DNA from 2 places in the Enterobacter cloacae complex sp. genome. Region 1 is predicted to be linked to the other one. Evidence: riboswitches for the same ligand, from Rfam matches in the RefSeq annotation. Region 1 holds a riboswitch; the other holds the start of a gene.
What was found. A riboswitch is a leader RNA that binds a small molecule or an ion and turns the genes downstream of it on or off. The one in region 1 is predicted to bind thiamine pyrophosphate.

Region 1 (15,342 bases):
ACTCATTTTCCAGTAATACAGATAATATCCGGCGCATATCAGGTTCTCTCCGTTTTGCTTAACCACATTTCATCCATACCACCGCCGCGAATATGCATCGGATAAACGTGTTCTGAGCCGTCAACGATCACGTCCATGAAGACGAGGCGATTGTTTTTAACGTGCTCAAGCGCTTCGCCGAGCTTCGCTTCCAGCTCTGACGGATCGGTTACCCGCATGCCAATATGGCCATAGGCTTCAGCCAGACGGACAAAATCCGGAAGTGACCTCATATAAGACTGAGAGTGACGGCCGGAATAAATCATATCCTGCCACTGCTTTACCATGCCGAGGTAACCGTTATTCAGATTCAGCACCAGCACTGGCAGTTCATATTGCAGCGCGGTAGAAAGCTCCTGAATATTCATCTGAATACTGCCGTCACCCGTCACGCAGATGACCGTTTCGTTCGGCAGCGCCAGCTTTACCCCCAGCGCGGCGGGCAGGCCAAAGCCCATCGTGCCCAGCCCGCCTGAGTTGATCCAGCGACGCGGTTTATCAAACGGGTAATACAGCGCAGCGAACATCTGATGCTGGCCCACGTCAGACGTCACATACGCATCGCCGTTCGTCAGACGCCAGATCGTTTCGATCACCGCCTGCGGCTTGATGCTCTCACTGTGCGTGTCGTATTTAAGGCACTGACGGCTCCGCCATAGCTCGATTTGCTGCCACCAGTCGCGGATCTCGTCCAGCGGTTGAGACGCGGATTCCTGCGCCAGCAGATCTAACATCTGCTCCAGCACCTGACGGGCGTCACCCACGATCGGTACATCTGCCGGCACCGTTTTAGAAATAGAGGTAGGATCGATATCAATATGCAGCACCGTCGCATTCGGACAGTATTTCGCCAGGTTATTGGTGGTGCGATCGTCAAAACGCACGCTGACGGCAAAAATCACGTCAGCGTTGTGCATTGTCATATTGGCTTCATAGGTGCCATGCATACCCAGCATGCCCAGCGCCTGACGGTGGGTAGCCGGGAATGCCCCCAGCCCCATCAGTGATGACGCGACAGGAAGATTAAGCTTCTCGATCAGTTCGCGTAGCTGCGTTTCACAGGCCGCATTGACGGCGCCGCCGCCCACATAGACTACCGGCTTTTTCGCAGCCAGCAGCGTTTGCAGCGCACGCTTAATCTGTCCTTTGTGCCCTTGCGTCGTTGGATTATACGAACGCATGCTCACCGACTCAGGCCACAGGTAAGGCAGTTTGTTCGCCGGGTTGAGAATATCTTTTGGCAGATCGACAACTACGGGCCCGGGACGACCGCTGGCGGCCAGCCAGAAGGCTTTTTTCAGTACGCCCGGGATGTCTTCAGTTTGCTTAACCAGAAAGCTGTGCTTCACCACGGGGCGTGAGATCCCCACCATGTCGCACTCCTGAAACGCATCATAGCCAATCAGTGACGTCGCCACCTGTCCGGAAAGAATGACCAGCGGAATGGAATCCATATACGCCGTCGCGATGCCGGTAATGGCATTGGTCGCCCCCGGCCCGGAAGTGACCAGCACAACACCCACTTCGCCCGTGGCGCGGGCCAGACCGTCAGCCATATGCACAGCGGCCTGCTCATGACGAACCAGAACATGATCGATACCGCCTACCGTGTGCAGCGCGTCATAGATATCGAGAACTGCGCCTCCAGGATAGCCGAACACCTGCTTCACGCCCTGATCGATAAGCGATCGGACGACCATTTCCGCGCCAGACAACATCTCCATGCTTTGCCTCCAGGCTTTTGTTATAGACGGTCTACAGAATTCATTTCCGCGCCGTCTTCTGACAGGGTTAACCCATCTTATAATTTGCAGAGTGATTGCTACCTTAACCGCTCGTTATGAGGCAGGCAATTAGCAAACCGGTGGCGGTAACGGATAAGAAAAGCAGAATAAACAGGTGTCAGATACGAATATGGTGTATTCGTCTGGAATGCATGGAGACAATAATAATTCATCTCTTAAAAAGAGGAGGGATCAGGAAATCATCTATTTTTGAGCATGTCTGAGTGAATGAAAAAAATGAAAGCAGAACAAAATTTTGTCCACATGAAAAATCACAGAATAAACCGCACGGTGCCATGCGGTTTATTCACCCGAATTTAGCGACGACAAATAGCGATCAGCAGCTCTTCCATCCACTGATGCCCTTTATCCCGACCCGCGGCTTCATGCCATGAAAGGTAACAGGTACGGCTATTAAGCTTGAGCGGCAGAGGTAAAATTTGCAGGTCCAGCGAATCGGAGAACTCTTCAGCAAGCCAGCGCGGTGCGATGGCGACTAAATGGGTCTGAGAAACGACGTTTAATACGCTGACCATGGCCATCCCCTGATAGGCCACGCTGGCTTGTTTATCGGCGGTGTCATACCACGGCTGACTGAATGAGGCATATCGGTCAAGCGCAACAACGGCGTGCTGCTCGCTGTAAACATCGCTTTCACGCAGCGGCGAATTCATACGGGGATGTTTTTTACTGGCAACTAATACCATTTCATCTTTGAACAATGGAACGCAGGCAAATTCTGGACGGCGGAACTCTTCATAGCCCAGAACAAACTCTGTTTCCTGATAACGAAGCTGGTGTTCAGTGTTTTGATTTAATGATGATTTAAAAACGAGGTGAATATTTGGGGCGATCTGTTCAACTTTATTATATATAACAGACGTCAAATAATTGTCTAACGGACTGCAAACACAGAGATGGAAAACTCGCTCGCTGCTTAAGGGTTCAAAGCCCGAACCGGGAAGCTCATTTTGAACCAGCTGTAGCGCCTGACGAATGGAACCGAATAGCTGGAATGCACGCGCCGTGGGCTGTATCCCCCGTCCATAACGTACAAATAACTCGTCGTTAAACATCACCTTAAGTCTGGCTACGGCATTACTCACGGCAGGTTGAGACATTCCCAGAGATTGCGCTGCTCGTGTAATATTCTGCTCCTGCATCACTGCATCAAATACCGTTAACAAGTTAAGATCCACTGTGCGTAACTGAGGCTTAACCCCATCATAAGACTGTGGTTGGTTAATATTATTTTCTGGCATTTCTGACTCCACCGTCACGCTAAATTCCCTTTGCCAAAGTACAGTAATAAGTTCGAAAAATATGATTTACCATGCATATACAACAAGCGAAAGAGAATTATTTAAAATTCGGAATATATAAAGAGCCCTCGTTTCTGGCGTGGCATTACGCCGCCCAAAAACGAAGCGCTAAAAACGTTCAAATGATATCTTAAACTTTAATGCAGGCATGAAACCATAAACCAGACAAATACACAATCACCGCCCTCGTGAATAACGACTTAAGTATTATTAAACTATTAATGGCATAGGCCGCTTTTTCATTAACAAACTGATATCAATATTGATCATTTACTCACCCGCAACTCATTCACGTCACTTATAAATCAACAAGATGAAACAGATTTCTTTTCACAGCATGTCGGTAAAAATACTGTGTTCAATTGCTACCAATTATATTCAAATTATTCCAGAGATGAATCTTCAGTCCAATAATAGACAATAAAGTCGGTTAGCCATGCCAAAACCAGCACAATTAGCTAACGTACTTACCTTGTACTGAATAGCCGTTTTGCCTGTGAGGGGTTGACATGCGTCAGCGTATCCAGTACCACTAAAAGCATAACGCATTCACCTGGAGCACGATTCATGATTCGCACCCTTCGTTTCACCGGTCTACTACTACTAAACGCATCCACTGTGCGCGGTAGACTGGCGGGCGAAATTCAGCGTTGAATCGTCTTCAGTAAAACTAAAAACCCGCGCCACTGCGCGGGTTTTTTTATGCTCGTAGCAAGGCGCCCTAAGACTGACAAGGACCTAACCCATGAGCCAGCAAGTCGTTATTTTCGATACTACTTTACGTGACGGTGAACAGGCGTTACAGGCGAGCCTGAGTGTTAAAGAGAAACTGCAAATTGCGCTGGCCCTGGAACGCATGGGTGTAGACGTAATGGAGGTCGGTTTTCCTGTCTCCTCGCCGGGTGATTTTGAGTCAGTGCAGACCATCGCCCGCACCATCAAAAACAGCCGCGTGTGCGGTCTGGCGCGCTGCGTTGAGAAAGATATCGATGTGGCCGCGGAATCCCTGAAAGTTGCAGAAGCCTTCCGTATTCATACGTTCATTGCCACCTCACCTATGCACATTGCGACCAAGTTACGCAGTACGCTGGATGACGTGATCGAACGCGCGGTTTACATGGTCAAACGCGCGCGTAACTACACTGATGACGTTGAATTTTCCTGTGAAGATGCTGGCCGCACGCCGATTGACGATCTGGCCCGCGTGGTGGAAGCCGCCATCAATGCCGGTGCCAGAACCATCAACATCCCGGACACCGTCGGCTACACCATGCCATTTGAGTTCGCCAACATCATTACCGGCCTGTACGACCGCGTTCCAAATATTGATAAAGCCATCATCTCCGTGCACACCCACGATGATTTGGGCCTGGCGGTGGGTAATGCCATCGCCGCCGTCCACGCCGGTGCGCGTCAGGTTGAAGGCGCAATGAACGGCATTGGTGAACGTGCCGGCAACTGCTCGCTGGAAGAAGTGATCATGGCGATCAAGGTGCGCAAAGACATCATGAACGTGCACACCCGCATTAATCACAACGAAATCTGGCGCACCAGCCAGACCGTGAGCCAGATTTGCAACATGCCGATCCCGGCCAACAAGGCGATTGTTGGAACCGGCGCGTTCGCCCACTCCTCCGGTATTCACCAGGACGGGGTGCTGAAGAACCGTGAAAACTACGAAATCATGACCCCGGAATCCATCGGTCTGAACCAGGTTCAGCTGAACCTGACCTCACGCTCTGGCCGCGCGGCGGTGAAACACCGTATGGAAGAGATGGGCTATCAGGACAGTGATTACAACATGGATCAGCTGTACGACGCCTTCCTGAAGCTGGCCGACAAGAAAGGCCAGGTATTCGATTACGACCTGGAAGCGCTTGCATTCATCAACAAGCAGCAGGAAGAGCCAGAGCATTTCCGTCTGGACTACTTCAACGTGCAGTCAGGCTCAAGCGATATCGCTACCGCCTCCGTCAAGCTGGCCTGCGGCGAGGAAATTAAAGCGGAAGCCGCCAACGGTAACGGCCCTGTGGATGCCATTTACCAGGCGATTAACCGCGTTACCGAGTACGACGTAGAGCTGGTGAAATACGACCTGACGGCGAAAGGGCACGGCAAAGACGCCCTGGGTCAGGTTGATATCGTCGTCAACTACAACGGTCGCCGCTTCCACGGTGTGGGTCTGGCGACAGATATTGTCGAATCCTCCGCAAAAGCGATGGTGCATGTCCTGAACAACATCTGGCGCGCCGCCGAAGTCGAAAAAGAGTTGCAACGCAAAGCTCAGAATAAAGAGAACAACAAGGAAACCGTGTGATGTCGAAGAATTACCATATTGCCGTGTTGCCGGGTGACGGTATTGGCCCGGAAGTGATGGCACAGGGGCTGAAAGTACTGGAAGCCATTCGCTCGCGTTTTGCGATGAAAATTACCACCAGCCACTACGATGTCGGCGGTATTGCGATTGATAACCACGGTACGCCGCTGCCAAATGCAACGGTGGAAGGCTGTGAAAATGCCGATGCCGTGCTGTTTGGCTCCGTGGGCGGCCCGAAGTGGGAACACCTGCCGCCGGCCGGGCAGCCTGAGCGCGGCGCGCTGCTGCCGCTGCGTAAACATTTCAAGCTGTTCAGCAACCTGCGTCCGGCGAAGCTGTACCCGGGGCTGGAAGAGTTTTGTCCGCTGCGTGCGGATATCGCGGCCAACGGTTTCGACATCCTGTGCGTGCGTGAGCTGACCGGCGGCATCTACTTCGGTCAGCCAAAAGGCCGCGAAGGCAGCGGTCAGCATGAAAAAGCGTTTGACACCGAGGTCTATCACCGTTTTGAAATTGAACGTATCGCCCATATCGCCTTTGAGTCGGCGCGCAAACGCCGCCGTAAGGTGACCTCCATCGATAAAGCGAACGTACTCCAGTCGTCTATTTTGTGGCGCGAAATCGTCAGCGAAGTGGCTAAGCAGTACCCGGACGTTGAGCTGTCGCACATGTACATCGACAACGCGACGATGCAGCTGATTAAGGACCCGTCACAGTTTGACGTCCTGCTGTGTTCTAACCTGTTCGGCGATATTCTCTCGGACGAGTGCGCAATGATTACCGGCTCGATGGGCATGCTGCCCTCTGCCAGCCTGAACGAAGAAGGCTTTGGCCTGTACGAGCCGGCGGGCGGTTCCGCGCCAGATATCGCCGGCAAAAACATTGCCAACCCGATTGCGCAAATTCTTTCGCTGGCCCTGCTGCTGCGCTACAGCCTGGATGCAGGCGATGCAGCAACCGCAATTGAAAACGCCATTAACCGCGCGTTAGAAGAAGGCGTCCGTACCGGTGATTTAGCACGCGGCACGGCGGCAGTCAGTACCGATGAAATGGGCGACATCATTGCCCGCTATGTCGCTGAAGGGGTGTAATCATGGCTAAAACGTTATATGAGAAGTTGTTTGATGCGCACGTTGTCCACGAGGCGCCAGACGAAACCCCGCTGCTGTACATTGACCGCCATCTGGTGCACGAAGTGACCTCCCCTCAGGCCTTCGACGGACTGCGTGCGCACAAGCGCCCGGTGCGTCAGCCGGGTAAAACCTTTGCCACGATGGATCACAACGTCTCCACCCAGACCAAAGACATTAATGCTTCCGGCGAGATGGCGCGCATCCAGATGCAGGAGCTGATCAAGAACTGCAACGAATTTGGCGTGGAGCTGTACGATCTGAACCACCCGTATCAGGGGATCGTCCACGTGATGGGACCTGAGCAGGGTATTACGCTGCCGGGCATGACCATCGTCTGCGGCGACTCCCATACCGCGACGCACGGCGCGTTTGGCGCGCTGGCGTTCGGGATAGGCACCTCTGAAGTTGAACACGTTCTGGCGACACAGACCCTGAAACAGGGACGCGCCAAAACCATGAAGATTGAGGTGAAGGGCAAAGCCGCACCGGGTATCACCGCGAAAGATATCGTGCTGGCGATTATCGGCAAAACCGGCAGCGCAGGCGGCACCGGTCACGTGGTTGAATTCTGCGGTGACGCTATCCAGGCGCTGAGCATGGAAGGTCGTATGACCTTGTGCAATATGGCCATTGAGATGGGTGCCAAGGCAGGGCTGGTCGCACCGGACGAAACCACCTTCAACTATGTGAAGGGGCGTCTGCATGCTCCGAAAGCACAGGATTTTGACGACGCGGTCGCGTACTGGAAAACCCTCAAAACGGATGAGGGGGCAGTTTTTGATACCGTGGTGACGTTGCAGGCGGAAGAGATCGCCCCCCAGGTCACCTGGGGCACCAACCCGGGCCAGGTCATCTCCGTCAATGACAGCATTCCTGACCCGGCTTCCTTCGCCGATCCGGTCGAACGCGCCAGTGCGGAAAAAGCGCTGGCCTATATGGGGCTGAAACCCGGCGTACCGCTGACTGACGTGAGCATTGATAAGGTGTTCATCGGCTCCTGCACTAACTCCCGTATCGAAGATTTACGCGCGGCGGCTGAGATTGCTAAAGGCCGCAAAGTGGCGCCCGGTGTGCAGGCGCTGGTTGTGCCGGGTTCCGGTCCGGTGAAAGCCCAGGCGGAAGCGGAAGGTCTGGATAAGATTTTTATTGATGCAGGCTTTGAGTGGCGCCTGCCGGGCTGCTCCATGTGTCTGGCGATGAACAATGACCGCCTGAATCCGGGTGAGCGTTGCGCATCCACCAGCAACCGTAACTTTGAAGGCCGTCAGGGCCGGGGTGGACGCACCCACCTGGTCAGTCCGGCAATGGCCGCCGCCGCGGCAGTCACCGGTCATTTCGCCGATATTCGCAGCCTGAAATAAGGAGACAATCATGGCAGAGAAATTTACCCAACATACGGGCCGTGTTGTCCCGCTGGACGCCGCGAACGTTGATACGGATGCGATCATTCCTAAGCAGTTTTTGCAGAAAGTGACGCGCACGGGCTTTGGCGCGCACCTGTTCAACGACTGGCGTTTCCTCGATGACAAAGGCGAAGTGCCCAACCCGGAGTTCGTCCTGAACTTTCCGGAATACAAAGGCGCGTCGATTCTGCTGGCGCGGGAAAACTTTGGCTGCGGATCGTCGCGTGAACACGCTCCCTGGGCGCTGACCGACTACGGCTTTAAGGTGGTTATCGCCCCGAGCTTTGCGGATATCTTCTACGGCAACAGCTTCAACAACCAGCTGCTACCGGTGACGCTGAGCGACGAGCAGGTCGATGAACTGTTTGCGCTGGTGCAGGCGAATCCGGGGATTTCGTTTGAGGTGGATCTGGAAGCGGAAGTGGTGAAAGCCGGGGATAAAACCTATAGCTTCAGCATTGACGCGTTCCGTCGCCACTGCATGCTGAACGGTCTGGACAGCATTGGCCTGACGCTGCAACACGAAGAGGCTATCTCCGCCTACGAGAAAAAACAGCCTGCGTTTATGGGGTAGAAGCAATGGCCCGCAGGGCGCGGGCCATTGATAAGGGTGCGTTGAGGCGTAACCACTTTTGAGTGGCGGGGAAACCTCTCCCCGCCCATACCGCTAACGTTTTGCTTCGTAAGCCAACACTGCCGCCAGCTCTGTTTTCTCCTGTCTGAAATGCAGTTCGCACAGCGAGTCGCGCACCATCCAGGTGAAGATCAACAGCGTCGAACAGATCAGAAACAAACCTAACAGCAGAGTACGTTTTGGCATTCCAGCCTCCTTATTGCTTTTCGGCAATGAAGAGACTAACCTCGCAATGATCGTTGTGAAGTTGGTCTCCCCATCAGTTTTTTGATGTGGGACTCTCCACTGTTTGCCTCTTGCGAAAGCCTGAGGCAAACAGCCTCAAGCACCCGTCACGCACTCTATGCGCCTTCTTTGTATCTGTCAGAAAATCGTTTCATTTCGTGAAGCCGCCTTCCAGAATCAAACGTCTTTAACCCGGCACGTCAACACCAGCGTGACAATCGAAATCGCCGCAATCACCCAGTATACGGATGCATGGCCATAGCTTTGCGCCAGCGCACCCTGAATTACACCCGCCAGGATCACGCCAGTCGAAATACTGTTGGTAAACAGCGTGGTCGCCGAGCCAGCGCGTCCAGGCATGAGATCCTGGAACCAGAGCATGCCTATCCCGGCGACAATCCCGATAAACACGGCATTAAACAGTTGCAGCGCCAGCAGTGCGTTGTGCGAGTGGAAGAAGATCAGCCCGATATAGAACATCACCCCGGCGGCAACCGCCACCACCATCATTTTGCGTTTTCCGAAGCGCTTGACGTAATATCCCGCCAGAATCATTGCCGGAATTTCCAGCCCGGCAGCGGTACCCATTAAGAGCCCCGCAAGCTTGTCCGGCAGCCCCAGATCGCTGCTGATCCACAGCGGCATGTCGATGATGTACATGGTGTTGCAGGTCCACATCAGCGTGGAGGCGATAAACAACATGCGGACGTTTTTATCCTGCCAGCCGCTTACCTGCGTGATGGGTTTGTCCGAGGCCTGCTCCACGCGCGCCACCGACGGCAGCGCAAAGGCAATCAGCGCCAGGCTGATGGCAAAAATCCCCGCAGCGATGGAGAACATGGCGGTGAAACCGTAGTTCAGCGCCAGCATGAACGCCAGCGGAGGGCCGATGACCCACGCGAGAGAGAGCTGGGCACGCATCACCGAACTGAACATCACCACTTCCCGCGCCGAGTTGTCGGCGTACTCCCGGGCCAGAGCGAACAGCTGCGGCATAGCGGTGTTTGCCAGAGAAGCCAGCAGCACGCCGCAGGTGATGAGGGTCAGGTAATGGCGGTTGAAGGCAAACAGCAGCGCGTTGCCCACGGCCACGGCGCAGCAAAAGAGGATCAGTTTGCGGCGATCGCCCTGGCTGTCGGATCGTTTCGCCAGCCACAGGCTGACGAGGATCCCGGCAATGGCGTTGACGGTATAGAACAGACCCACCCAAAACGGCTGCGCCCCCACCTCACGGCTGAGAAACAGGCTCAGCGTCGGTGCCTGTAGCGCACCGGCCACGCCCATCATAAAGGCCACCAGCATAAAAGCGGCGTACACGCCGTTCAGGCGTCGCCCCATCGTCATCAACCAGAGCATGCGCAAGTCCTTGTGAAAGCGAATCGAATTTGGGTGAAATAGTAAACGAAAAAAGCCAGCAAAAACATTTTGCTGGCGGGTGATTAGCACCAATACTCAGTCACACATGATCGAGGCGAGTTAGCGAGAAGAGGTCGGTTTCGTAACGTCCCACTGCATCAGATCTTCCAGGATTCTCAGCCGCTGCTCTGCGCACTGGCGGGCCAGCCAGGACACTCCCTTTGTCGCTGAAAAATAGTGCTGATAAAACTGACGTGCGGTAGACCTCTTCATAATTTACCTCCTCGCTTCATCGGGAAGAATTATTGGCCTAATATAGGGATAAATAAATTGCTGGTTTTTTGTCAGGAGTTCCCCTTTTATGCCTTCCGGTCGTCTGCAACAACAATTCATCCGCCTGTGGCAGTGCTGCGAGGGGCAGTCGCAGGAGACCACGCTGAACGAACTGGCCGAGCTGCTTAACTGCTCCCGGCGTCATATGCGCACCCTCCTCAACACCATGCAGCAGCACGGCTGGCTCAGCTGGGAAGCGGAGGCGGGACGCGGCAAGCGCTCGCGCCTGACGTTCCTTTATACCGGCCTGGCGTTGCAGCAGCAGCGGGCGGAGGACTTGCTGGAGCAGGACCGCATCGATCAGCTGGTCCAGTTGGTGGGCGACAAAGCCGCCGTGCGCCAAATGCTGGTCTCGCACCTGGGACGCAGCTTTCGTCAGGGGCGCCACATTCTGCGGGTGCTTTACTACCGCCCAATGAAAAATCTGCTGCCCGGTACGGCGCTGCGTCGCTCTGAAACCCACATGGCCCGGCAGATATTCAGCGGCCTGACGAAAATAAATGAGGAAAACGGGGAACTGGAAGCGGATATCGCCCACCACTGGCAGCAGCTTTCCCCGCTGCACTGGCGCTTCTTTTTACGACCCGGCATTCATTTCCACCATGGACGCGAGCTGGAGATGCGTGACGTCATCGCCTCTTTAGAGCGCGCCCGCACGCTGCCGCTCTATTCGCATATCACGCGGATCCACTCCCCAACGGCCTGGACGCTGGATATTGAGCTATCGCAGCCGGACAACTGGCTTCCGTGGCTTCTGGGCTACGTGCCCTCGATGATCCTGCCTGCCGAGTGGCGATCCCTGAACAATTTTTCCAGCCAGCCGATTGGTACAGGCCCCTACTCCGTTACGCGCAATAACAGCAATCAGTTGAAGATCCGCGCCTTTGATGACTATTTTGGCTATCGGGCGCTGATCGACGAAGTGAACGTCTGGGTGTTACCGGATCTCAACGAAGAGCTGAGCGCAGGCCTCACCCTGGAAGGGCCAACAACCAGCGAAAAGGCGTTCGAGAGTCGCCTGGAAGAGGGCTGCTACTATCTGCTTTTTGACAGCCGCAGCCATCGCGGGGCGAATCACGACGTCCGCAAGTGGATCAGCCATATTCTGGCCCCCGCTAACCTGATTTATCACGCTGAAGAGCAATACCAGACCTGGTGGTTCCCGGCCTATGGCCTGCTTCCGCGCTGGCACCATGCACAGCCGGTCCGCAGCGAGAAACCTGCCGGACTGGAGACCATCACCCTCAGCTACTATCGCGATCACATTGAGCACCGGTTTATCGCAAGGATCATGAGTAAGCTGCTGGCAGCCGAGGGGGTGACGCTGGCGATACAGGAAGTGGACTATGATGAATGGCACCGTGGGGATGTGGTCAGCGATATCTGGCTCAACAGCGCGAACTTCACGCTGCCGCTGGATTTCTCGCTCTTTTCACACCTGTATGAAGTGCCTCTTATTCAGCACTGCATCAGCCGGGACTGGCAGCAGGACGCCGCAAGGTGGCGGGCAGGAGAGATGGATCTGGCCGCCTGGTGCCAGGAGCTGCTGGCCGGGCAGACGATCGTACCGTTAATTCACCACTGGCTGCTGATCCAGGGGCAGCGCAGCATGCGCGGCCTGCGGATGAACACCCTGGGCTGGTTTGATTTTAAATCCGCATGGTTTGCGCCGCCGGAGCCATAACGCTTTCGTAATATTCACCAAATCATTACAATAGCGCCGTTCTCAACGGGGTGCTGCATCACTGATGTGCGCTGAGATAATACCCGTCGAACCTGATCCGGATAACGCCGGCGAAGGGATTTGAGGCTGTTTCTCAAAATCCTTTGCCACTCAACCCTGAGGTGCAAAGTGTTAAAAAACGTTCTTCCTCTGCTGGCGCTGTTTGCGCTGCCTGTTTTTGCTAAACCTGTTTTGACGGTCTATACCTACGACTCCTTCTCCGCCGACTGGGGCCCCGGCCCGGTGGTGAAAAAAGCCTTTGAAGCCGACTGCAACTGCGAGCTGAAGTTCGTGGCGCTGGAAGATGGCGTGTCGCTGCTCAACCGTCTGCGTATGGAAGGCAAAAACAGCAAGGCCGACGTGGTGCTCGGGCTGGATAACAACCTGCTGGACGCCGCCACGCAAACCAGACTGTTTGCCAAAAGCGGCGTAGCGGCAGATGCCGTCAACGTGCCGGGCGGCTGGAAAAACGACACCTTCGTTCCCTTCGATTACGGCTACTTTGCGTTCGTCTACGATAAAAACAAGCTGAAGAACCCGCCGAAGAGCCTGAAAGAGCTGGTCGAAAGCGACAAGAAATGGCGCGTGATTTATGAAGATCCGCGCACCAGCACGCCGGGTCTGGGCCTGCTGCTGTGGATGCAGAAAGTCTACGGCGACAAAACGCCGGAGGCGTGGCAGAAGCTGGCTGCGAAAACCGTTACGGTCACGAAAGGCTGGAGCGAAGCCTATGGCCTGTTCCTGAAAGGCGAAAGCGACCTGGTGCTGAGCTACACCACCTCTCCGGCCTACCACATTATTGCCGAGAAGAAAGATAACTACGCCGCCGCGAACTTTGCCGAAGGGCATTATCTCCAGGTGGAAGTGGCGGCGCGGACCGCTGCCAGCAAGCAGCCAGAACTGGCCGAAAAATTCCTGAAATTTATGGTCTCCCCGGCATTCCAGAACGCCATTCCGACGGGCAACTGGATGTACCCGGTTACCGACGCGGCGCTGCCGGCAGGCTTTGAGAAGCTGAACAAACCGCAGACCGCGCTGGAATTTACGCCGCAGCAGGTTGCCGCTCAGCGCGCCGCATGGATAAGCGAATGGCAACGCGCCGTCAGCCGCTGATCCCCGGCTGGTTAGTGCCCGGACTGATTGCCGCCATACTGATGGTGGTCGTCAGTCTGGGCGCGTTTCTCGCGCTGTGGTTTAACGCGCCAGAGAGCGATCTGCTCGCGCTCTGGCACGACAGCTATCTCTGGCACGTTATCCGGTTCTCCTTCTGGCAGGCGTTTCTCTCCGCGCTGCTGTCAGTCATCCCGGCCATTTTCCTCGCCCGCGCCCTCTATCGCAGACGTTTCCCCGGCAGGCTGGCCCTGCTGCGCCTGTGTGCCATGACGCTGATCCTGCCCGTACTGGTGGCGGTGTTCGGGATTCTGAGCGTATACGGTCGCCAGGGCTGGCTGGCCTCCCTCTTCAACCTGCTTGGTCTGGAATGGACCTTCTCCCCTTACGGCCTGAAGGGCATTCTGCTGGCGCATATTTTTTTCAATATGCCGATGGCGACGCGCCTCTTTTTACAGGCGCTGGAGAACATTCCCGGCGAGCAGCGCCAGATTGCCGCCCAGCTTGGCATGCGCGGCTGGTCGTTCTTCCGTTTTGTCGAATGGCCGTGGCTGCGACGTCAGATCGCCCCGGTTGCCGCGCTGATCTTTATGCTCTGCTTCGCCAGCTTTGCCACCGTCCTTTCGCTCGGCGGCGGGCCGCAGGCCACCACCATCGAGCTGGCGATCTATCAGGCCTTAAGCTACGACTACGATCCGGGGCGCGCCGCGCTGCTGGCGATCGTGCAGATGGTGTGCTGCCTGGCGCTGGTGTTACTCAGCCAGCGGCTGAGCAAAGCGATCCCCGCAGGAAGCAATACCCTTTCCGGCTGGCGCGATCCGCAGGACAGCCTGCACAGCCGCATCGCGGACGTGATGCTGATCGCGCTGGCGCTCCTGCTTCTGCTGCCGCCGCTGCTGGCCGTGATCGCCGATGGGCTCAACAGGAATGTGGTGTCGGTACTGCAACAGCCGGTCCTGTGGCAGGCCACGTGGACCTCGTTGCGCATCGCGCTGGCAGCCGGGCTCCTGTGCGTGATCCTGACCATGATGCTGCTCTGGAGCAGCCGCGAGCTTTACGCGCGCCATGCCCGCAAAGCCGGACACGCGCTGGAGCTGACGGGTATGCTGATCCTGGCGATGCCGGGCATCGTGCTGGCGACCGGCTTCTTTTTACTGTTTAACAGCACCATCGGCCTGCCGGAAAGCGCCGACGGCATCGTCATTTTTACCAACGCCTTAATGGCCATCCCGTATGCGCTGAAGGTGCTGGAAAACCCGATGCGGGATGTTAACAGCCGGTACAGCGCCCTGTGCCAGTCCCTTGGCATTATGGGCTGGCGGCGGCTGAAAGTGGTTGAACTACGCGCCCTGAAACGGCCGCTCGCCCAGGCGATGGCCTTCGCCTGCGTGCTGTCGATTGGGGATTTTGGCGTGGTGGCCCTCTTTGGCAACGAGGATTTCCGCACGCTGCCGTTTTGGCTTTATCAGCAAATTGGCTCCTACCGCAGCCAGGACGGTGCCGTCACGGCGCTGCTCCTGTTACTGCTGTGCTTTGCCTTATTTACCGTTATCGAAAAACTTCCGGGGCGTGATGTTAAAACTGACTGATGTAACCTGGCTTTACGAGCACCTGCCCATGCGTTTTACCCTTTCCGTTCGTCAGGGAGAGCGAATTGCGGTGCTTGGCCCAAGCGGGGCCGGAAAAAGTACCCTGCTCAATTTGATTGCCGGTTTTTTGCAGCCTGCCAGCGGGTCGATAGTCATTGATAATGGCGAGTATACCTACGCTCCGCCGGCTAAGCGCCCGGTGTCGATGCTGTTTCAGGAAAACAATCTGTTTAATCACCTTACGGTGTGGCAGAACATCGCGCTGGGAATCGATCCGGGGTTAAAGCTCAATGCTGCGCAGCGTCAGAAGCTGGCGGCGATTGCCGAACAAATGGGCCTGTCCGCGTTGATTACCAGACTGCCCGGTGAGCTTT
Region 2 (15,342 bases), 500 kb from region 1:
TCATCGCCTGCTCCTGCCAGTTGTAAAAGCCGTGCGGTGGCGGCCTGCCAGTCTGCCGCCTGGGTGATAGCGCTGACGACGGCGATACTGCCGACGCCGGTTTCCAGCACGGCGGGCGCGCGTTCAAGGCTGATCCCGCCGATGGCGACGGTAGGATAATCGGCAAGGCGCTTAACGTGCGCCGCCAGCTGCGTCAAACCCTGCGGGGCAGACGGCATCTGCTTGGTTTGCGTCGGGAAAACGTGACCGAGGGCGATGTAAGAGGGACGGGCTGCCAGCGCCACGTCGATCTCCATGTCATCGTGTGTTGAAACGCCAAGGCGCAGGCCAGCCTGGCGGATGGCGTTCAAATCGGTGGTTTCCAGATCTTCCTGACCCAGATGGACGCCGTACGCCCGGTGCTTGACGGCCAGCCGCCAGTAGTCGTTGATAAACAGGCGAGCAGTGTAGCGATGCCCCAGCGCGATGGCGGCGGCGACGTCGGCCTCCACCTCTTCATCGCGCTTATCCTTGATGCGCAGCTGGAGGGTGCGAACGCCGGCCTCCAGCAGGCGGGCGATCCACTCCACGCTGTCCACCACCGGGTAAAGCCCTAAGCGGAAGGGCACGGAGGGGAAATCGGGCTGGTACATTACGCCTCCTCTTTTTTGAGGTAAATTTCGCCGCCTCTGGCGCGGAAGGTTTCCGACATGTCCGCCATACCGACTTCAATGGTCTGCGCAGCGGCGTAGTCCCGCACCTCCTGGCTGATTTTCATCGAGCAGAATTTTGGCCCGCACATGGAGCAGAAGTGCGCCACCTTGCCCGACTCCTGCGGCAGGGTTTCATCGTGATAGGCGCGGGCGGTAAACGGATCCAGCGCCAGGTTGAACTGGTCTTCCCAGCGGAATTCAAAGCGCGCTTTGGACATGGCGTTGTCGCGGATTTGCGCGCCCGGATGGCCTTTCGCCAGATCCGCCGCGTGGGCGGCAATCTTGTAGGTAATCAGCCCCTGCTTCACGTCCTCTTTGTTGGGCAGGCCGAGGTGCTCTTTCGGCGTCACGTAGCAGAGCATGGCGCAGCCGAACCAGCCGATCATCGCCGCGCCGATCCCGGAGGTGAAGTGGTCGTAGCCCGGTGCGATATCGGTGGTCAATGGCCCCAGAGTGTAGAACGGCGCTTCGTGGCAGTGCTCCAGCTCCTCGGTCATGTTGCGGCGGATCATCTGCATCGGCACGTGGCCCGGGCCTTCAATCATCACCTGCACGTCATACTCCCAGGCGATTTTGGTCAGCTCGCCCAGGGTGTGCAGCTCGGCAAACTGCGCCTCGTCGTTGGCGTCGCGGATGGAGCCCGGACGCAGGCCGTCGCCCAGCGACAGGGAGACGTCGTACGCGGCGCAGATTTCGCAGATTTCGCGGAAGTGCTCGTAGAGGAAGTTTTCCTGATGATGGGACAGGCACCACTTCGCCATGATGGAGCCACCGCGTGAGACGATGCCGGTCAGACGTTTCGCCGTCATCGGCACGTAGCGCAGCAGCACGCCCGCATGGATGGTGAAGTAGTCCACGCCCTGTTCCGCCTGCTCCAGCAGCGTATCGCGGAACGCTTCCCAGGTGAGGTTTTCGGCGATGCCGTTAACCTTCTCCAGCGCCTGGTAAATCGGGACGGTGCCGATCGGCACCGGGCTGTTACGCAGGATCCACTCGCGGGTTTCGTGGATGTAGCGGCCAGTGGAGAGATCCATCACCGTGTCCGCGCCCCAGCGCGTCGACCAGACCAGCTTTTCCACCTCTTCTTCGATGGACGAGGTGACGGCAGAGTTGCCGATGTTGGCGTTAACCTTCACCAGGAAGTTGCGGCCGATAATCATCGGCTCCGATTCCGGGTGGTTGATGTTGGCGGGGATAATGGCGCGCCCGGCAGCCACTTCATCACGCACAAACTCCGGCGTGATGTTTTCCGGCAGGCGAGCGCCGAAGCCTTCGCCAGGATGCTGGTGGCGCAATATTTCGCTGCGGATGCGCTCGCGCCCCATGTTTTCACGGATGGCGATGAACTCCATCTCCGGCGTGACGATCCCCTGGCGCGCGTAGTGCAGCTGGGTTACGCATTTGCCCGCTCTGGCGCGTTTTGGCGTCAGCAGGCCGGTAAAGCGCAGCTCGTCCAGGCCGTCGTCGGCCAGACGTTCTTTGGTGTACGCAGAACTGCGCACGCTTAGCTCTTCGCAGTCGTTACGCGCGTCAATCCACGGCTGGCGCAGTTTTGCCAGCCCCTGCTGGACGTTGATGGCGACAGAGGGATCGCCGTACGGGCCGGAAGTGTCGTACACCGGCACGGCTTCGTTGTCTTCATACTGCGGGTTCTCTTTGCTGCCGCCGATAAGCGTCGGGCTGAGCTGGATTTCGCGCATTGGCACGCGAATATCGGCCTGTGAACCGGTGATGTAGATGCGTTTCGAATTCGGGAAAGCGGTGCCTTCCAGGGTATCGATGAAGCGTTGCGCGTGTTCGCGCTGTTCGCGGCGGGTCAGTTTTGTTGTAGACATAGCTCATTCCAGAAGTGAAGGACATGGCTTGTCAGACGACGGATGAAGCAAGAGGAGATCGCCCCAGGGGCGATACAACAGCAGCGTGACTCTTGTTCCCTTCGCAGGTATTAACCTGATCAGGTTCCGCGGATCCCGAATTAACGGTCTCAGCCCGTGCTTACACACTGGGCACTCCGACAAGAAAAATCCCCCTCCGCAGAGGGGCGACTGGTTGTAAATTACTCGTTAACGATTAAGAACTCAAGCAGGGCGCACAACGTTATCGCTGTTGCTGATATTCAGGTTGTTATCCAGCACGAGGACGATGAGCTTGTCTTCCAGCGTGAATCGCTCTTCCAGTGCTTCGCCCAGGTCGGACAGCGCCTGCTGGAACTCAAGATAGTTATCGTGATCGATAGCGTTCTCAAGCGTGGAATCGTAGTAGTCCATGATGTTCTGGGTGTTGGCTTCCAGCTGCGGACAGAGTTTGCTGGCCGCTAAATACGGCGTTGTCCCTTCCATTTCGCGGATAATGCGTTCATAAATGTTGAAATGGCCGTCGGAGAGGTAGTCGACTAGGCTCTGACAAAAATCATCCAGCGCTTTTTCATTCAGCCGCATAAAGGATTCTTTGCCAGGCTTAAGACCGACCAGATTGTAATACGCCACAAGGAGATGCTTGCGCACATGTAGCCAGCGATCCACCAGGGTGTTACTTCCTCCAACGCGCTCAGTCAGGCTTTCCAGCTGGTTTAACATGGTCGACTCCATAAGGTTTAGAATGGGATCTGCTTATCCAAAATGTAACCACAATGCTAACAACATGTCAGTGAAGCGAAGGTAGTGCAATAGATATGGATCGTATTATTGAAAAATCAGATCTGGGTTGGTGGATCGTCAGCCACGAACAAAAATTATGGCTGCCCTCAGGAGAGTTGCCCTACGGTGCCGCGGAAACGTTCGATCTGGTGGGCCAGTCCGCGCTGAAGATCGGCGAGTGGCAGGGCGATCCCGTGTGGTTGATCCAGCAGGCGCGCCGTCAGGATATGGGATCTGTACGTCAGGTGTTAGATCTGGACGTCGGCCTGTTCCAGCTGGCGGGGCGCGGCGTACAGCTGGCGGAGTTTTACCGCTCGCACAAATACTGCGGTTACTGCGGGCACACCATGCACCCAAGTAAAACCGAATGGGCGCTGCTCTGCGGCCACTGCCGAGAACGTTACTATCCGCAAATTGCGCCGTGCATCATCGTCGCCATCCGCCGTGATGATTCCATCCTGCTGGCGCAGCATACCCGTCATCGCAACGGCATTCATACCGTCCTCGCCGGGTTCGTGGAAGTAGGCGAAACGCTGGAGCAGGCGGTGGCGCGCGAGGTGATGGAGGAGAGCAGCATCAAGGTGAAGAACCTGCGCTACGTGACTTCCCAGCCGTGGCCGTTCCCGATGTCCCTGATGACCGCGTTTATGGCGGAATACGACAGCGGCGAGATCGTTATCGACCCGAAAGAGCTGCTGGAGGCGAACTGGTACCGCTACGACAATTTACCGCTGTTACCCCCGCCGGGAACGGTGGCGCGTCGCCTGATAGAAGATACCGTGGCAATGTGTCGGGCCGAGTATGAGTAGTGTTACACTGACGGCCTGACGCAATAAGGAACTGCAAAATGACCGAACTGAAGAACGATCGTTATCTGCGTGCGCTGCTGCGCCAGCCCGTTGATGTCACCCCGGTGTGGATGATGCGCCAGGCGGGACGCTATCTGCCAGAGTACAAAGCCACGCGCGCGCAGGCGGGCGATTTTATGTCGCTGTGCAAAAACGCCGAGCTGGCCTGTGAGGTGACGCTCCAGCCGCTGCGCCGCTTCCCGCTGGATGCCGCCATTCTCTTTTCGGACATTCTTACCATTCCGGACGCGATGGGCCTGGGACTCTATTTCGAAACCGGCGAGGGCCCGCGCTTCACCTCCCCAATTAAAAGCAAAGCCGACGTCGATAAACTGCCGATCCCCGATCCGGAAGGCGAGCTGGGCTACGTGATGAACGCCGTGCGCACCATTCGCCGCGAGCTGAAGGGCGAAGTGCCGCTGATTGGTTTCTCCGGCAGCCCGTGGACGCTGGCCACCTATATGGTTGAAGGCGGCAGCAGCAAAGCCTTCACCATGATTAAAAAGATGATGTACGCCGAACCGCTGGCGCTGCATGCGCTGCTCGACAAGCTGGCGAAGAGCGTCACCCTTTACCTCAACGCGCAGATTAAAGCGGGTGCGCAGTCGGTGATGATTTTCGACACCTGGGGCGGCGTGCTGACCGGGCGTGATTATCAGCAGTTCTCCCTGTACTACATGCACAAAATCGTCGATGGCCTGCTGCGTGAAAACGACGGTCGCCGCGTGCCGGTAACGCTGTTCACCAAAGGCGGCGGCCAATGGCTGGAAGCGATGGCGGCCACCGGCTGCGACGCGCTGGGCCTCGACTGGACCACCGATATTGCCGATGCGCGCCGTCGCGTGGGCGACAAAGTGGCGCTACAGGGCAACATGGATCCGTCCATGCTCTATGCTCAGCCTGCCCGCATCGAAGAGGAAGTGTCGACTATACTGTCTGGTTTCGGCCAGGGTGAAGGCCACGTCTTTAACCTCGGCCACGGCATTCATCAGGATGTGCCGCCTGAACACGCAGGCGTATTTGTGGAGGCGGTGCATCGGCTTTCTGCCCAGTATCACAAGTAAGGAGTGGTTATGGATCTCGCGTCGCTACGCGCTCAGCAAATCGAACTGGCTTCATCGGTGATCCGCGAGGATCGTCTGGATAAGGATCCCCCGCAGTACATTGGCGGGGCGGACGTCGGGTTTGAGCAGGGCGGTGAAGTGACGCGGGCGGCGATGGTGGTGCTGAAATACCCGTCGCTGGAGCTGGTGGAGTACAAGGTGGCGCGTATCGCCACCACCATGCCCTATATTCCCGGCTTTCTCTCCTTCCGCGAATACCCCGCGCTGCTGGCCGCGTGGGAGCAACTCTCGCAAAAACCTGACCTGCTGTTTGTCGATGGGCACGGTATCTCCCATCCGCGCCGCTTAGGCGTCGCCAGCCACTTTGGTCTGCTGGTGGACGTGCCAACCATCGGCGTGGCGAAAAAACGCCTGTGCGGCGCGTTTGAGCCGCTCTCTGCCGAACCGGGCGCGCTGGCGCCGCTTATCCATAAAGGCGAGCAGCTGGCGTGGGTCTGGCGCAGTAAAGCGCGCTGTAATCCGCTGTTTATCGCCACCGGGCACCGGGTGAGCATGGACAGCGCGCTGGCGTGGGTGCAGCGCTGCATGAAGGGCTATCGATTACCGGAGCCAACCCGCTGGGCTGACGCCGTTGCCTCTTCACGTCCGGCATTCATTCGTTGGCAGGAAATTCAGCCGTGATTCAGGTAAACTGCGGCTAATTTTCGATTCGAGACATCATCATGTTACAAAACCCGATTCATCTGCGCCTTGAGAAGCTGGAAAGCTGGCAGCACGTGACGTTTATGGCTTGCCTGTGCGAGCGCATGTATCCCAACTATGCCGCGTTCTGTAAGCAAACGGAGTTTGGCGAAGGCCAGATTTATCGACGTATCCTGGATTTGATCTGGGAGACGCTGACGGTGAAAGACGCAAAGGTGAACTTCGATTCACAGCTCGAAAAGCTGGAAGAGGCGATCCCGGCGGCGGACGATTACGACCTGTACGGCGTTTATCCGGCTATCGATGCCTGCGTGGCGTTGAGCGAGCTGATCCACTCCCGTCTGAGTGGTGAAACGCTGGAGCACGCCATTGAAGTCAGTAAGGCGTCCATCACGACCGTCGCGATGCTGGAAATGACGCAGGAAGGCCGCGAAATGACCGACGAAGAGCTGCGTGCTAACCCGGCGGTTGAACAGGAATGGGACATTCAGTGGGAGATTTTCCGCCTGCTGGCAGAGTGTGAAGAGCGTGATATTGAGCTGATCAAAGGCCTGCGCGCGGACCTGCGTGAGGCCGGCGAGAGCAATATTGGTATAATTTTTAACCAATGAGACAACAAAACGTGATTTAACGCCTGTTTTGTCACTCCTCGACTCTTCCCTTTCGCCCCCCGTCTGGTCTACATTTGGGGGGCGAAAAAAAGTGGCTATCGGTGCGTGTATGCAGGAGAGTGCTTTTTTGGCATTTTCGTCGCACTCGATGCTTAGCAAGCGATAAACACATTGAAAGGATAACTTATGAACAAGACTCAACTGATTGATGTAATTGCGGACAAGGCTGATCTGTCTAAAGTGCAGGCTAAAGCTGCTCTGGAATCTACCCTGGCTGCTATTACTGAGTCTCTGAAAGAAGGCGATGCTGTACAACTGGTTGGTTTCGGTACCTTCAAAGTGAACCACCGCGCTGAGCGTACTGGCCGCAACCCGCAGACCGGTAAAGAAATCAAAATCGCCGCAGCTAACGTGCCGGCATTTGTTTCTGGTAAAGCACTGAAAGACGCAGTTAAGTAAGACGCGTGGCAGTGAACAGTTTTAACGAAGGGGCGGCAACGCCCCTTTTGTCATTCTGGCGTGGAACGCTCGCGCTGGCAGGCGTACTGTTGCTGTCTGCCTGTAGCCATGATTCCTCACTCCCCCCGTTTACCGCCAGCGGCTACGCTGACAACCAGGGCGCGGTCAGGATCTGGCGCAAAGATTCCAGCGATGAAGTCCATATGCTTACCGCGTTCAGCCCGTGGCATAACGGCAACACCTCGACCGCAGAGTACCGCTGGCAGGGCGATGCGCTGTCGCTGATTGAACTGAACATCTACAGCAAGACCCCCGAACACGTGAAGGTGCGTTTCGACGACCACGGCGAGCTGAGCTTTATGCAGCATGAAGTCAGCGGGTTGAAACAGCAGCTTTCCAGCGATCAGGTTGGCCTTTACCGCTACCGCGCCGAACAGCTCCGTCAGACCAGCGACGCGCTGCGACAGGGCCGCGTGGTGCTGCGCCAGGGGCGCTGGCATGCCGATGGCACGGTGACCACCTGCGAAGGGCAGACGGTGAAGCCTGAGCTTGAATCCTGGGCAACCGAACACATTCAGCGCCGTCAGCGGCATTCGTCTATGGAAGTGAGCGTGGCGTGGCTTGAGGCGCCGGAAGGCTCTCAGCTGCTGCTGGTGGCGAACGAAGACTTCTGCACCTGGCAGCCGACGGAAAAGAGTTTTTGAGTTCTGAGGATTAAGCCGGATGGCGCTAACGCTTATCCGGCCTACGAACGATCCCCTCGCCCCTTTGGGGAGAGGATGAGGGTGAGGGGGAAATTACTCCCCCTGCTCCCGCGCAATGGCACGATAACCGATATCCTGACGGCTGAAGCTGCCGTCCCAGTGAATATCCGCCATCAGCGCATAGGCGCGTTTCTGCGCTTCTGCCACGGTCTGGCCCAGTGCGGTCGCACACAGCACGCGGCCGCCGTTGGTGAGCACGCGGTCGTCGTCAGCCAGCTTTGTCCCGGCGTGGAACACCTTCGCGCCGTCAATCTCTTCCAGCGGCAGGCCGTGGATCTCATCTCCGGTGCTGTAGTTCCCCGGATAGCCACCCGCAGCAATCACCACGCCCAGAGACGCGCGCTCGTCCCACTCTGAGGTTTTCTCGTCCAGCTTGCCTTCGCAGGCCGCCAGGCACAGATCCACCAGGTCGGATTTCATGCGCAGCATGATCGGCTGGGTTTCCGGATCGCCAAAGCGGCAGTTGAATTCGATCACCTTCGGGTTGCCCTGCTTGTCGATCATCAGGCCTGCGTAGAGGAAGCCGGTATAGGTGTTACCTTCCGCCGCCATCCCTTTCACGGTAGGCCAGATGATGCGGTCCATGGTGCGCTGATGCACCTCATCGGTGACAACGGGAGCAGGGGAGTAAGCGCCCATCCCGCCGGTGTTGGGGCCGGTATCGCCATTGCCCACGCGCTTGTGATCCTGGCTGGTGGCCATCGGCAGAACGTGCTCGCCGTCGACCATCACGATAAAGCTCGCCTCTTCGCCGTCGAGGAATTCTTCGATCACGATGCGGTGGCCCGCATCGCCAAAGGCGTTGCCTGCCAGCATATCCTGGACTGCCGCTTCGGCTTCTTCGAGCGTCATCGCCACGATAACGCCTTTCCCGGCGGCCAGACCGTCGGCTTTGATGACAATCGGCGCGCCTTTTTCACGCAGGTAAGCCAGCGCGGGCTCGACGTCGGTGAAGTTCTGATACTCCGCCGTCGGAATGTTATGACGCGCGAGGAAATCTTTGGTGAAGGCTTTTGAGCCTTCCAGCTGCGCGGCACCTTCCGTTGGGCCGAAGATTTTCAGGCCAGCGGCGCGGAAAGCGTCTACGACGCCAATCACCAGCGGCGCTTCCGGGCCAACGATGGTCAGATCGATCTTCTCGGTCTGGGCAAAGCTCAGCAGCGCCGGGATATCGGTTACGCCGATGGCGACGTTTTGCAGCGCGGGTTCCAGCGCCGTACCGGCGTTACCCGGTGCCACAAAGACGGTTTCCACCTGCGGGGACTGCGCCGCTTTCCATGCCAGCGCGTGCTCGCGCCCGCCATTACCAATCACTAATACTTTCATTTTCTGCTCCGGGAATTAATGGCGGAAGTGGCGCATGTCGGTAAAGATCATTGCGATGCCGTGTTCGTCGGCAGCGGCAATCACCTCGTCGTCGCGGATAGAGCCGCCAGGCTGGATCACACAGGTGATGCCCACCGCAGCCGCAGCGTCGATACCGTCACGGAACGGGAAGAAGGCGTCAGAGGCCATGGCGGAGCCTTTCACTTCCAGGCCTTCGTCGCCTGCTTTGATACCGGCAATTTTCGCAGAGTAAACGCGGCTCATCTGGCCTGCGCCTATCCCGATGGTCATGTTCTCTTTGGCGTAAACAATGGCGTTAGACTTCACGAACTTCGCCACTTTCCAGCAGAACAGCGCGTCGCGCAGCTCCTGTTCGGTCGGCTGACGTTTGGTCACCACGCGCAGGTCGGCTTCTGTCACCATACCCAAATCGCGATCCTGAACCAGCAGACCGCCGTTCACGCGCTTGAAGTCCAGGCCCGGCACGCGTTCCGCCCACTGACCGCAGACCAGCACGCGCACGTTCTGTTTTGCCGCAGTGATTTTCAACGCTTCTTCTGATGCGGACGGCGCGATGATCACTTCGACAAACTGGCGGGAGATGATGGCCTGCGCGGTTTCGGCATCCAGCTCGCGGTTTAAGGCGATAATGCCGCCGAACGCGGAGGTCGGGTCGGTTTTGTAGGCGCGATCGTAGGCATCCAGAATAGAAGTGCTTACCGCAACGCCGCACGGGTTGGCGTGCTTGACGATAACGCAGGCCGGCTCGCTGAACTCTTTCACGCATTCCAGCGCGGCGTCGGTGTCGGCAATGTTGTTATAGGAAAGGGCTTTGCCCTGAACCTGCTGGGCGGTCGCAACGGAGGCTTCTTTTACCTCTTCTTCTATATAGAAGGCAGCCTGCTGATGGCTGTTCTCACCGTAACGCATATCCTGCTTCTTAATGAAGTTCAGGTTCAGGGTGCGCGGGAAGCGGCCAGAGGGATCTTTGCTTTCTCCGTGGTAGGCAGGAACCAGGCTACCGAAGTAGTTGGCGATCATGCTGTCGTACGCGGCGGTGTGTTCGAACGCCTTAATCGCAAGGTCGAAGCGGGTTTCGAGAGTGAGGGAGCCGTCGTTAACATCCATCTCATTAATAATGGCGCTGTAGTCGCTGCTCTTCACCACGATGGCCACATCTTTATGGTTCTTCGCCGCGGAGCGCACCATGGTTGGGCCGCCGATATCAATATTCTCAACCGCATCTTCCAGAGAGCAGCCTTCGCGGGCGACGGTCTGGGCGAACGGGTAGAGATTAACAACGACCATATCGATAGGCGCGATATCATGCTGTTCCATAATGCCGTCGTCCTGACCGCGACGGCCCAGAATGCCGCCGTGCACTTTCGGATGCAGGGTTTTGACGCGTCCATCCATCATTTCCGGGAAACCGGTGTAGTCGGACACTTCGGTTACCGGCAGACCTTTATCTGCTAACAGGCGAGCGGTACCGCCTGTAGAAAGCAGCTCCACACCCCGTGCGGAAAGTGCCTGAGCGAATTCGACGATACCGGCTTTATCAGAAACACTGAGCAGAGCGCGGCGGACTGGACGACGTTGTTGCATGGTAAATCCCCTGGATTTCACGATTACAGAGAGCGTTAGATGAATTTTCCAGCGAAAAACTCATCTAACACACCTGACGAGGCCTCCTTGTTAAGCGCGAGTATTTTAACGAAAACGTTTGCGCAACGCTCGCATATTTTCACTTTTTCGAAGCGCTGTGGGTAACTCTGTGTGTAAAAGGGTATAAGGCGGGGTTTTGCTGGGGAATGCAGCAGTCAGTCATTTTTCTGTCATTTAGCGGTTGCGGCCTGCGGAGAACTCCCTATAATGCGCCTCCATCGACACGGCGGATGTGAATCACTTCACAGACAACGCGGTCGGCTGAAGAGAAAAAATCCTGAAATAACGGGTTGACTCTGAAAGAGGAAAGCGTAATATACGCCACCTCGCAACGGTGAGCGAAAGCCGCGTTGCACTGCTCTTTAACAATTTATCAGACAATCTGTGTGGGCACTCAAAGTGACATGGATTCTTAACGTCGCAAGACGATAAATGAATACCAAGTCTCAACGAGTGAACACGTAATTCATTACGAAGTTTAATTCATTGAGCATCAAACTTTTAAATTGAAGAGTTTGATCATGGCTCAGATTGAACGCTGGCGGCAGGCCTAACACATGCAAGTCGAACGGTAACAGGAAGCAGCTTGCTGCTTCGCTGACGAGTGGCGGACGGGTGAGTAATGTCTGGGAAACTGCCTGATGGAGGGGGATAACTACTGGAAACGGTAGCTAATACCGCATAATGTCGCAAGACCAAAGAGGGGGACCTTCGGGCCTCTTGCCATCGGATGTGCCCAGATGGGATTAGCTAGTAGGTGGGGTAACGGCTCACCTAGGCGACGATCCCTAGCTGGTCTGAGAGGATGACCAGCCACACTGGAACTGAGACACGGTCCAGACTCCTACGGGAGGCAGCAGTGGGGAATATTGCACAATGGGCGCAAGCCTGATGCAGCCATGCCGCGTGTATGAAGAAGGCCTTCGGGTTGTAAAGTACTTTCAGCGGGGAGGAAGGTGTTGAGGTTAATAACCTCAGCAATTGACGTTACCCGCAGAAGAAGCACCGGCTAACTCCGTGCCAGCAGCCGCGGTAATACGGAGGGTGCAAGCGTTAATCGGAATTACTGGGCGTAAAGCGCACGCAGGCGGTCTGTCAAGTCGGATGTGAAATCCCCGGGCTCAACCTGGGAACTGCATTCGAAACTGGCAGGCTAGAGTCTTGTAGAGGGGGGTAGAATTCCAGGTGTAGCGGTGAAATGCGTAGAGATCTGGAGGAATACCGGTGGCGAAGGCGGCCCCCTGGACAAAGACTGACGCTCAGGTGCGAAAGCGTGGGGAGCAAACAGGATTAGATACCCTGGTAGTCCACGCCGTAAACGATGTCGACTTGGAGGTTGTGCCCTTGAGGCGTGGCTTCCGGAGCTAACGCGTTAAGTCGACCGCCTGGGGAGTACGGCCGCAAGGTTAAAACTCAAATGAATTGACGGGGGCCCGCACAAGCGGTGGAGCATGTGGTTTAATTCGATGCAACGCGAAGAACCTTACCTACTCTTGACATCCAGAGAACTTAGCAGAGATGCTTTGGTGCCTTCGGGAACTCTGAGACAGGTGCTGCATGGCTGTCGTCAGCTCGTGTTGTGAAATGTTGGGTTAAGTCCCGCAACGAGCGCAACCCTTATCCTTTGTTGCCAGCGGTTAGGCCGGGAACTCAAAGGAGACTGCCAGTGATAAACTGGAGGAAGGTGGGGATGACGTCAAGTCATCATGGCCCTTACGAGTAGGGCTACACACGTGCTACAATGGCGCATACAAAGAGAAGCGACCTCGCGAGAGCAAGCGGACCTCATAAAGTGCGTCGTAGTCCGGATTGGAGTCTGCAACTCGACTCCATGAAGTCGGAATCGCTAGTAATCGTGGATCAGAATGCCACGGTGAATACGTTCCCGGGCCTTGTACACACCGCCCGTCACACCATGGGAGTGGGTTGCAAAAGAAGTAGGTAGCTTAACCTTCGGGAGGGCGCTTACCACTTTGTGATTCATGACTGGGGTGAAGTCGTAACAAGGTAACCGTAGGGGAACCTGCGGTTGGATCACCTCCTTACCTTAAAGAACCTGCCTTTGTAGTGTCCACACAGATTGTCTGATGAATGATGAACTTCTGAATGTACTTTCGAGTGCATTAAGAAGTTTTGCTCTTTAAAAATCTGGATCAAGCTGAAAATTGAAACGACACACAGCTCATGTGTGTTCGAGTCTCTCAAATTTTCGCAATCAGAAGTGAAACATCTTCGGGTTGTGAGGTTAAGCGACTAAGCGTACACGGTGGATGCCCTGGCAGTCAGAGGCGATGAAGGACGTGCTAATCTGCGAAAAGCGACGGCGAGGTGATATGAACCCCTGACCCGTCGATGTCCGAATGGGGAAACCCAGTGCAATCCGTTGCACTATCGTTAACTGAATACATAGGTTAACGAGGCGAACCGGGGGAACTGAAACATCTAAGTACCCCGAGGAAAAGAAATCAACCGAGATTCCCCCAGTAGCGGCGAGCGAACGGGGAGCAGCCCGGAGTCTGAATCAGCTTGTGTGTTAGTGGAACGGTCTGGAAAGTCCGACGGTACAGGGTGATAGTCCCGTACACGAAAACACACTTGTTGTGAACTCGAAGAGTAGGGCGGGACACGTGGTATCCTGTCTGAATATGGGGGGACCATCCTCCAAGGCTAAATACTCCTGACTGACCGATAGTGAACCAGTACCGTGAGGGAAAGGCGAAAAGAACCCCGGCGAGGGGAGTGAAAAAGAACCTGAAACCGTGTACGTACAAGCAGTGGGAGCCTCTTTATGGGGTGACTGCGTACCTTTTGTATAATGGGTCAGCGACTTATATTCTGTAGCAAGGTTAACCGTATAGGGGAGCCGAAGGGAAACCGAGTCTTAACTGGGCGTTAAGTTGCAGGGTATAGACCCGAAACCCGGTGATCTAGCCATGGGCAGGTTGAAGGTTGGGTAACACTAACTGGAGGACCGAACCGACTAATGTTGAAAAATTAGCGGATGACCTGTGGCTGGGGGTGAAAGGCCAATCAAACCGGGAGATAGCTGGTTCTCCCCGAAAGCTATTTAGGTAGCGCCTCGTGAATTCATCTTCGGGGGTAGAGCACTGTTTCGGCTAGGGGGCCATCCCGGCTTACCAACCCGATGCAAACTACGAATACCGAAGAATGTTATCACGGGAGACACACGGCGGGTGCTAACGTCCGTCGTGAAGAGGGAAACAACCCAGACCGCCAGCTAAGGTCCCAAAGTCATGGTTAAGTGGGAAACGATGTGGGAAGGCACAGACAGCCAGGATGTTGGCTTAGAAGCAGCCATCATTTAAAGAAAGCGTAATAGCTCACTGGTCGAGTCGGCCTGCGCGGAAGATGTAACGGGGCTAAACCATGCACCGAAGCTGCGGCAGCGACACTATGTGTTGTTGGGTAGGGGAGCGTTCTGTAAGCCGTTGAAGGTGGCCTGTGAGGGTTGCTGGAGGTATCAGAAGTGCGAATGCTGACATAAGTAACGATAAAGCGGGTGAAAAGCCCGCTCGCCGGAAGACCAAGGGTTCCTGTCCAACGTTAATCGGGGCAGGGTGAGTCGACCCCTAAGGCGAGGCCGAAAGGCGTAGTCGATGGGAAACAGGTTAATATTCCTGTACTTGGTGTTACTGCGAAGGGGGGACGGAGAAGGCTATGTCAGCCGGGCGACGGTTGTCCCGGTTTAAGCATGTAGGCGGAGGTTCCAGGTAAATCCGGTACCTTTTAACGCTGAGGTGTGATGACGAGGCACTACGGTGCTGAAGTGATAAATGCCCTGCTTCCAGGAAAAGCCTCTAAGCATCAGGTAACACGAAATCGTACCCCAAACCGACACAGGTGGTCAGGTAGAGAATACCAAGGCGCTTGAGAGAACTCGGGTGAAGGAACTAGGCAAAATGGTGCCGTAACTTCGGGAGAAGGCACGCTGATATGTAGGTGAAGTCCCTGCGGACGGAGCTGAAATCAGTCGAAGATACCAGCTGGCTGCAACTGTTTATTAAAAACACAGCACTGTGCAAACACGAAAGTGGACGTATACGGTGTGACGCCTGCCCGGTGCCGGAAGGTTAATTGATGGGGTTAGCGGCAACGCGAAGCTCTTGATCGAAGCCCCGGTAAACGGCGGCCGTAACTATAACGGTCCTAAGGTAGCGAAATTCCTTGTCGGGTAAGTTCCGACCTGCACGAATGGCGTAATGATGGCCAGGCTGTCTCCACCCGAGACTCAGTGAAATTGAACTCGCTGTGAAGATGCAGTGTACCCGCGGCAAGACGGAAAGACCCCGTGAACCTTTACTATAGCTTGACACTGAACACTGGTCCTTGATGTGTAGGATAGGTGGGAGGCTTTGAAGCGTGGACGCCAGTCTGCGTGGAGCCAACCTTGAAATACCACCCTTTAATGGCTGGTGTTCTAACGTAGACCCGTAATCCGGGTTGCGGACAGTGTCTGGTGGGTAGTTTGACTGGGGCGGTCTCCTCCCAAAGAGTAACGGAGGAGCACGAAGGTTGGCTAATCCTGGTCGGACATCAGGAGGTTAGTGCAATGGC

Region 2: linked by a shared signal. The riboswitch ahead of thiC (phosphomethylpyrimidine synthase ThiC) and the one ahead of thiB (thiamine ABC transporter substrate binding subunit) in region 1 are both predicted to bind thiamine pyrophosphate.

The regions. Positions count from the first base shown of each region.
Region 1 is NZ_LT991957.1:2,882,149-2,897,490, reverse strand. Features, by position in the region: gene ilvN (acetolactate synthase small subunit) at 1-37, opposite strand, end outside; gene ilvI (acetolactate synthase 3 large subunit) at 39-1,763, opposite strand; gene leuO (transcriptional regulator LeuO) at 2,141-3,085, opposite strand; gene leuL (leu operon leader peptide) at 3,713-3,799, shown strand; gene leuA (2-isopropylmalate synthase) at 3,891-5,462, shown strand; gene leuB (3-isopropylmalate dehydrogenase) at 5,462-6,553, shown strand; gene leuC (3-isopropylmalate dehydratase large subunit) at 6,556-7,956, shown strand; gene leuD (3-isopropylmalate dehydratase small subunit) at 7,967-8,572, shown strand; gene DBR02_RS14340 (Hok/Gef family protein) at 8,666-8,818, opposite strand; gene DBR02_RS14335 (sugar efflux transporter) at 9,035-10,213, opposite strand; gene sgrT (glucose uptake inhibitor SgrT) at 10,334-10,486, opposite strand; gene sgrR (HTH-type transcriptional regulator SgrR) at 10,575-12,230, shown strand; TPP riboswitch at 12,267-12,367, shown strand; gene thiB (thiamine ABC transporter substrate binding subunit) at 12,399-13,382, shown strand; gene thiP (thiamine/thiamine pyrophosphate ABC transporter permease ThiP) at 13,358-14,968, shown strand; gene thiQ (thiamine ABC transporter ATP-binding protein ThiQ) at 14,952-15,342, shown strand, end outside.
Region 2 is NZ_LT991957.1:2,379,305-2,394,646, forward strand. Features, by position in the region: gene thiE (thiamine phosphate synthase) at 1-632, opposite strand, end outside; gene thiF (thiazole biosynthesis adenylyltransferase ThiF) at 1-4, opposite strand, end outside; gene thiC (phosphomethylpyrimidine synthase ThiC) at 632-2,527, opposite strand; TPP riboswitch at 2,607-2,716, opposite strand; gene rsd (sigma D regulator) at 2,771-3,268, opposite strand; gene nudC (NAD(+) diphosphatase) at 3,364-4,137, shown strand; gene hemE (uroporphyrinogen decarboxylase) at 4,176-5,240, shown strand; gene nfi (deoxyribonuclease V) at 5,250-5,921, shown strand; gene DBR02_RS11935 (YjaG family protein) at 5,963-6,553, shown strand; gene hupA (nucleoid-associated protein HU-alpha) at 6,740-7,012, shown strand; gene DBR02_RS11945 (DUF1481 domain-containing protein) at 7,024-7,716, shown strand; gene purD (phosphoribosylamine--glycine ligase) at 7,810-9,102, opposite strand; gene purH (bifunctional phosphoribosylaminoimidazolecarboxamide formyltransferase/IMP cyclohydrolase) at 9,118-10,707, opposite strand; rRNA gene DBR02_RS11965 (16S ribosomal RNA) at 11,271-12,812, shown strand; rRNA gene DBR02_RS11970 (23S ribosomal RNA) at 13,011-15,342, shown strand, end outside.